Regions from separate parts of the Lysinibacillus phoenicis genome, predicted to be linked through region 1. Evidence: riboswitches for the same ligand, from Rfam matches in the RefSeq annotation. Region 1 holds a riboswitch; the other holds the start of a gene.

Region 1 (4,222 bases):
AAGATCTTCTCGATGACCGATCATCACCAATAAATCTTCCTTTTCAATAATTTGCTCTGGAGAAGGAGAAATAATAATTTCACCTTCACGCACAATCGCAATCACACTGACGTTATATTTTGCACGTAAATCTAAATCCCGTAAATTATGCCCAGCCATTTTGGAGGGAATCATAATTTCTTCAATACTGTATTCCTTGGATAGTTCGATATAATTCAGCATATTGGGGGATAGTAGCTGATTTGCCACGCGCTCTCCCATATCTCGTTCAGGATAAATAATCCAATCAGCACCAACTTTATCTAAGACTTGCCCATGTCTTTTACCAAGTGCCTTTGCAATAACCTTTTTGATTCCTAGCTCTTTTAATAAGGACACAGTTAAAATACTAGACTGCATATCGTTACCGATTGCCACAATGACACAATCGAAGTTTCCTATACCAAGGGATGTTAAAGCTTTTTCTTCTGTTGTATCAGCTACTACTGCATGGGTTACATAAGGTTCTGCATCCTCAACTCTTTCTTCATTTACATCAATTCCTAATATTTCTTGTCCCGCTTCATGTAATCGTCGGGCGACACTTGTTCCGAATCTTCCTAAGCCTATTACGGCATATTGTTTGATTGCCATAGATCACACACTCCTCTAATTTGATTATCCAATCATAATATTTCCTTTTGGATGTCGAAAAGCCTCTTTTTTTCGTCGTTTTGTAATGGCGAAAGCTATAGTTAATGGACCAAGTCTTCCAGCGAACATTGTCAAAATAATAAGAACACGACCACCTGGTGTTAGTTCTGGCGTTAGTCCCATCGAAAGACCAACAGTAGCAAAGGCAGAGGTAGCCTCAAATAAATACATCATGAAGCTATGCCGTTGTTCAATAATACTAAGAAGAATTGTCACAACTATAACAATCATGGCGCCACACATTGTGACAGTTAACGCTTTTAAAATGGTTTCGTTGACAATTCGACGTTTAAATAAAACAACATCTTCTTTCCCTCTGATTTGTGACCACATGGTAGCTACTAATACAGCGAATGTTGTAATCTTAATACCACCAGCAGTGGAACCAGACCCAGCTCCTATAAACATTAAGAGAATGATTAAAAATAATGTGGAATGGGTTAAGTCACCAATTGAAAGAGTATTGGACCCAGCTGTTCTTGGTGTTACAGCTTGATAAAAAGAACCTAATATTTTGCCCCACTCAGATAATGGACCGATTGTTTTTGAATTGCTATATTCAAATAAAAAAATCAAAATGGTTGCGCTAGCAGTCAATAGAAGTGTAGTCGCTAAGACAATTTTTGTATGGACGGAGAGCCTTTTTGTCTTTCGATATTCATACAATTCATTCATGACAATAAATCCTAAGCCACCAATTGTAATTAGCGCACAAATTGTCAAAACAACAAATGGGTCATCTACGTAGGATGTCATTCCGTTAAAACCACCCATTAAATCAAATCCTGCGTTGTTGAAATTAGAAATGGCATGAAAAAATCCAAAATAAAAAGCTTTTCCTATCGGCATGTCAAATGAAAAACGAATAGTTAAAATAAGGCCGCCGATTATTTCAATTAACGCTGTAAAGAGCAATATTCTTTTTACTAATTTAACAAGACCAGCAATCGAAATATTATTGAATGCTTCTTTTAGCAACAATCTTTCTTTTAAAGAAATTTTCTTTCCAAGTATTAAAAATAATAAAGTTGCAAATGTCATAAATCCTAGGCCACCGATTTGGATTAATGATAATATCACCAATTCTCCAAAAATGGAAAATGTATCTCCTGTATCCACAACAATCAACCCTGTGACACAAGTTGCAGAGGTAGCGGTGAATAATGCATCTAAAAAGGGTAGTCCGTTCCCATCCTCAGTGGAGAAAGGCAGCGTTAAAAGAAACGTCCCTATCACAATAATCAATGCAAAACCAAGTACGAGAATTTTGGGAGGATTTAATGTATTTTTAAAATTGTTCATCGTGTTCTCCTTAATCTTTTATTAAACGGCATAATAAAAAGACCTACTAAAAAAGCATGCACAGGCATAGAAAAACATGCTTTTAATGGTGGTCTTGTATGACCTCCTTCGCTTTAGCCGACGAAGTTAGCTGACGGGTAGGATGGCGAAAGAGATTCTCATCCCTTCTGCAATAGCAGAATTAACCCCAAAAGATTGGGTCCTCCGTTCTCAACGTTTGAGATTTGGCCGATATGAAATTGAATGTGATTATTCTACGCCCATATTCTATTTTTTGTAAACCCCTTAATTAATAGGAAAATGTAATTATTTTATATTGTGAGCGAAATATTCATTAATAATTCGAGCAAAAATAAAACCAAAAATTCACTTGATATTTTCGCACACTTTCTATTGACCATTATTAGACAATACGATATAATTTTTTAGTACACAACAGAAGGTTATTTGCCTAATTGTGTATTGACGTGTGTTCGGAGGGAGGGAAAGAGAGATGTCAAAAACTGTCGTTCGCAAAAACGAATCGCTTGAAGATGCTCTTCGCCGCTTCAAACGTACTGTATCAAAAAGTGGTACAATTCAAGAAGTTAGAAAGCGCGAGTTCTACGAAAAACCTAGCGTAAAACGTAAAAAGAAATCAGAAGCTGCACGTAAACGTAAGTGGTAATTTAATTTCCCATTAAAAATCCCTACGTTCATAACACGCAATTGTATGATTCACTGAGCAGACAAAGTTATACCTGAGATTAATCACAATGTTGATTAATTTCAGGTATTTTACATTGCTCATTCTTACGTACATAAGAAAAAGCCGAATGAAATCAAGTTGATTCATTCGGCTTTTTTGTACATACTAAGTGTTGGTATTTGGAATAGAATTAAAGAAGTTAATAAACTTTTAAGATTTGTGAAACTTTTCGCATGATAGACCGTATATAAGAGGAGAAGCATGTTAGAAGGGAGGGAAAAAGGTGCGAAAACGGAGAATCCTCAGCTATCTATTAGTAATATGGATGACTTTTTTGTTAGCGTTTCCATTAACTTCGGCTTTTGCAAGCAGTAAGGTCTACCAGGTTCCTATTCATAATGAAGTAGAGCGAGGACTTCACGCATTTTTAGAACGAGCTTTTAAAGAGGCTGAAGAAAATAATGCCGAGGCCATTATCTTAGATATACATACGCCTGGTGGCTTTGTAAATGCAGCAAGTGATATCGCCATGCTTATGGATGCCTCGGATATACGTAAGATTGCTTTTATTAATAAGGATGCCCATTCAGCAGGTGCTTTTATAGCCTTACATGCGGATGAAATCTACATGGTACCAAATGGAACAATCGGTGCAGCAGCGGTCATTGATTCAGCTGGGAATGCAGCAGATTTAAAGGCTAATAGTGCCTGGCTTGCTCAAATGAAAGCAGCAGCAGAAACATCTGGGCGTGATCCAAAGTACGCTTTAGCAATGGCTGATTCTAATTATGACCTGCCTGAATATCGTGCGGAAGGGAAAAACTTGTTAACTTTATCAGCCTCTGAAGCATTAAAGGTCAAGTACTCTGAAGGAACAGTTAAAAATTTTCAAAAGCTATTAGAGGTAACCAACCTGAATGGTAGCGATGTTGTTTCAATCGAACCGACCTTTTCTGAAAAATTGGCTCGTTTTATTACAAATCCAATCATTGTCCCGATTTTATTATCAATCGCAAGTTTAGGACTTGTGATGGAGCTCTATTCGCCAGGCTTTGGCGTTCCAGGTATAATGGGGTTATCAGCACTTGGTTTATTTTTCTTCGGACATATGGTTGCAGGCTTTGCGGGTTATGAAACATTATTGTTATTTATTGTTGGTTTAGCGCTTGTAGTTGCAGAGTTTTTTGTCCCCGGTGGTATTGTTGGTATTTTAGGTGGCGTATTAATAGTGCTAAGTCTGATACTGGCAGGTGCAAATATGATGCAAATGATAATAGCAATTCTCATTGCGTTGGTGATAGCGATGATAGGAATGGTGATTCTGATGAAATTTTTCGGGAAAAAACTGCATGTCTTAAACAAGCTTGTGTTAATGGATGCAACTACGACTGAGGAAGGGTATGTGTCCAATGTGAATCGCACAGAACTGCTAGGTAAAGTGGGGAAAACGCTTACGCCACTTCGTCCAGCAGGTACTATGGTTCTTGGTAATGAACGCATTGATATTGTTTCTGAAGGTGGCTATATCGATGTAAATCA
Region 2 (4,222 bases), 1.9 Mb from region 1:
AATAAAAGAAGGACAAACGAAGTTATTGTTAACTGAAAAGCAAATAAGACAAATGGTAAAACAGAAATATGGTGATGTTGAAAGTATAAAGTTAACAGATACCACTTATACGGTACGTGTTGAGAAAGAAAACCAACAAAAAGATTTAACTGTCAATGCCTACTCGGGTGAAATAGTATCGGTGGAAAATGTTGAGCCGCATAAACCACCTGTAGAAGAACCTATAATTACTGAACAACAGGCTATTCAAATAGCGCTAGGACAATTGACGGGGGAAGTGGACTCAGTTGATTTTGAAGAAACGGCAGAAGGTGGTTATTATTTAGTTGAAATTGAAACACAGGATGACGAAGCCACTTTTCAAATCCATGCTGTTTCAGGGGAAGTTCTGTCCATTACATGGGATGATGATCAATAATTCATTCTCATGAAATTCTAATGTTTCTCTTATAGTTCTATCATCTTTGCTTGGTAAGCTAAGAATAGATAAAACAAAGGAGAGATAGATATGAAAAAAATGATTATGATTCCAGCATTAGTAGTTACACTTGGGGTTGGTGCAGCGATTGGCTCGACAACATTATTATCTGGAGATGCTCAAGAAAAAAAGGTGTTAACAATGCAAGAGATTGAGAAGAAGGCCCTTACAGTAGTTGATGGTACAGTAGCGGATATCGAGTTAGACAAAAATCAGTATCGTTCTATTTATGAAGTAGAGGTCTATACTGATACAGAAGAATATGATTTGAAATTTGATGCTTATACTGGGAAATTACTCAAGCAGAAAAAAGAACGTCGAGATAACGATGATATGGACGACAATAAACTAGCAACTACAGTAACTACTAACATTACTAAAGAGCAGGCTATCGAAACAGCCTTAAAGAAAGCAAAAGGTACTGTAACAAAAATTAAGCTCGATGATGGCATCTATGAAATTGAATTGAAAGATGGTCAATATGAATATGAAGTAGATGTGGATTCTATGACGGGGAATATTGTTGATTTTGAACAGGATTATAATGACTAATATAGAGAGCTACTGTAAAAGTAGAGCATACTTTTACAGTAGCCTTTTGCTGTTCTGAGAGAATTTGCTTGGCATTTGTAGGTGAATTCCAAACGATTTCGAAAAAAAGTCTATGTTTTTCTCTCATAAAAGTGAAAAATTTTCTTCTTTACTTTTTTAATTGACAGGCGTAATATGACATCATTATAAAAGTTTCAAATTTCTAAATCGCTGAAGCAACTAAACGCGGGGGACCCATTTTTGACGGATGGCATCAGCCATCCTTGGGGTGAATCTCTTCATTTGAAGAGTAGGGCTACTCAGGCCCGAATCCGACAGCTAACCTCGTAAGCGTTAAGAGCAGAAAAGTTGGAGCTTGGCAGACGGATGAGCGTCTACAAGTCTTATTTAGTGATGACTTGTAGGCGTTTTTTGATCTTATTTAGAAAGGCGAAACACACTCTATAAAACTAGAAGGTGTTTAACAATGAAATCCTCATTCAAACGTTATGTAATCGGTAAACCATTAAGATCCGATGCGTTAGGGGAACAAAAGCTTAGTAAAACAAAGGCATTAGCCATATTATCATCAGATGCCTTGTCTTCAGTAGCCTATGGACCAGAACAAATTTTAATTGTCCTGATGACAGTGGGTACACTTGCCCTTTGGTACTCTCTACCAATTGCTGCTGGAGTCGTTATCTTGCTTGTGGCACTAATTCTCTCCTATCGTCAAGTTATTTTCGCCTATCCACATGGGGGAGGGGCCTATGTAGTATCACGGGAGAATTTAGGGGTAAATGCAGGTCTTGTGGCTGGAGGGTCCTTACTTGTTGATTATATTTTAACAGTAGCGGTAAGTGTATCAGCAGGTACAGATGCCATTACTTCGGCATTTCCAAGCCTCCACCCCTACAATGTACCCATTGCTATATTCTTTGTGGTTTTTTTAACAATCTTAAACTTACGTGGTGTAACAGAATCTGCTTCTATTTTGGCATACCCAGTCTATCTGTTTGTAGGTGTTATGCTCTTGTTAATTGGAATGGGGCTCTATCATGTCGCAACTGGTCAGGTGCCAGCAGAGCTACATCCAAAGGTCGGTACACCGGTTGCAGGAATTAGTTTATTTATTTTATTAAAGGCATTTGCATCAGGGAGCTCAGCTTTAACAGGGGTAGAGGCTATTTCAAATGCCATCCCTAATTTTAAAAATCCTGCTCCTAATAACGCAGCTAAAACGCTTTTAGCAATGGGTGCTATTTTAGCCGTTTTATTTATAGGCATTGTTAGTTTGGCTTATTTTTATGGGATTGCGCCAACAGCGGAAGCTACAGTTGTTTCTCAACTTGCAGAAGCGAGCGTAGGTAGAAATCTATTTTATTACATTGTCCAGGGTACAACGGCAATGATTTTAGTTCTTGCTGCAAATACAGGTTACTCAGCATTTCCTTTGTTAGCAGTAAATTTATCAAAGGATGGCTTTATCCCAAGAATATTCCAAATTCGGGGAGACCGTCTTGGTTATTCAAATGGCATCCTGATGCTAGGTGCAGCGGCTATTGTCTTAATCATTTTATTTGATGGAGCAACTGAGCATTTAATTCCACTATATGCTGTAGGGGTATTTATTCCGTTTACATTAGCGCAAACAGGAATGATGCGAAAATGGTGGCGTGATAAACCTAAAGGATGGATTGCAAAATTTACGATCAACACAATTGGTGCTGCTATTTCTTTCATCGTAGCGATGATGTTTTTTGTAACAAAAATGCCTCAAGTATGGCCAGTGTTTATCTTTTTACCAATTATTATTTTTCTATTCCATCGGATTAAGCTCCATTATCAGGCCGTTGGAGAACAATTAAGATTAAATCATGAGGAACTAGCTGCTATTGAGGGGAATGTTTTTATTGTACCAGTAGCTGGTATAACGAAAGTTGTTGAAAATTCCCTTCATTATGCGAAATCATTACATGTTGAGAAGGTAATTGCATTTTACGTAGCCTTCGACCAAGCGGATGCAAAGGCTTTTGAAGAGAAATGGAAGGCCTGGCAACCAGATGTACGACTAGTAACTTATTATTCACCATATCGCAGTATCACACAGCCATTGATTAAATTTATTGATAAGGTGGAACATCAATGTACGAAGACAGGTCATAAAGTAACAGTTGTCATCCCACAATTTTTACCGAAAAAAGGGTGGCACCATATGCTACACAATCAATCTAGCTTATTAATTCGTACGACACTGTTATTTCACAGAAATGTCGTCATTATGACAGTACCTTTCCATTTATCAAAATAATGCTAGCAAGCTAGAAAATAGTCTGTTATAATCAGTACGTTGATTGAAAACACGAACGTTTACAATTGAAAAGTTGCAGAATACCATTAAATTCCGAAAAATTAAACTTTTTTCAATATGAGATATAAGCTCTTACCGAATAAAGTGATAAATTGGTTATTCTGATAGTTTCATACAATCCACTCATATAATAGCGAGAATAGGGCTCGCAAGTTTCTACCGATTTACCGTAAATAAATCGACTATGGGTAGCAATGCTTTTAGAGAACTTCAATTTTAATGATGTTTTCTATTCGTTTCGACGTTTTTACGCTGAATGCCTTGCTCCACTCGTAGCTGAATGGAAACAAGACATCCAGCGTTTTTTTATTATTATTAACGAAAGAAGGATATGAAAGAAATGAAGTTATTACACGACAAAATTATGCAAGAAGGTAAGGTTTTATCTTCATCAGTATTAAAGGTAGATTCATTTTTAAATCATCAAATTGATCCGATGTTAATGAAGGAAATTGGTCACGAATTCTCAAATCGTTTCTCTGATCAAGTTATTACTAAGATTTTAACAATTGAATCTTCAGGCATTGCACCATCTGTCATGCTAGGCTTAGAAATTGGTGCACCTGTAGTATTTGCTCGTAAACGTAAATCTTTAACACTTTCAGATAACCTTTACTCATCAAAGGTACATTCATTCACAAAGAATGAAACAAATGATATCTCTGTATCACGTAATTTCTTAAATGAAGATGACAATATTTTAATCATTGACGATTTCTTAGCAAATGGTGAAGCTGTCAAAGGCTTACTTGATATTGCTGCACAAGCTGGTGCGAATGTTGTGGGTGTGGGCATCGTTATTGAAAAGGGCTTCCAAGATGGAGGGAAATTATTGCGTGAAC

Evidence for each region. A riboswitch is a leader RNA that binds a small molecule or an ion and turns the genes downstream of it on or off. The one in region 1 is predicted to bind cyclic di-AMP.
Region 2: another riboswitch for cyclic di-AMP. It lies ahead of ABC382_RS14040 (APC family permease); the one in region 1 lies ahead of ABC382_RS23575 (TrkH family potassium uptake protein).

Annotation. Positions count from the first base shown of each region.
Region 1 is NZ_JBDFMP010000002.1:4,400,867-4,405,088, forward strand. It holds gene ABC382_RS23570 (potassium channel family protein) at 1-633, opposite strand, end outside; gene ABC382_RS23575 (TrkH family potassium uptake protein) at 658-1,995, opposite strand; cyclic di-AMP (ydaO/yuaA leader) riboswitch at 2,096-2,235, opposite strand; gene rpsU (30S ribosomal protein S21) at 2,489-2,662, shown strand; gene ABC382_RS23585 (NfeD family protein) at 2,967-4,222, shown strand, end outside.
Region 2 is NZ_JBDFMP010000002.1:2,531,599-2,535,820, reverse strand. It holds gene ABC382_RS14050 (PepSY domain-containing protein) at 1-418, shown strand, start outside; gene ABC382_RS14045 (PepSY domain-containing protein) at 509-1,030, shown strand; cyclic di-AMP (ydaO/yuaA leader) riboswitch at 1,229-1,377, shown strand; gene ABC382_RS14040 (APC family permease) at 1,497-3,320, shown strand; purine riboswitch at 3,484-3,585, shown strand; gene ABC382_RS14035 (xanthine phosphoribosyltransferase) at 3,721-4,222, shown strand, end outside.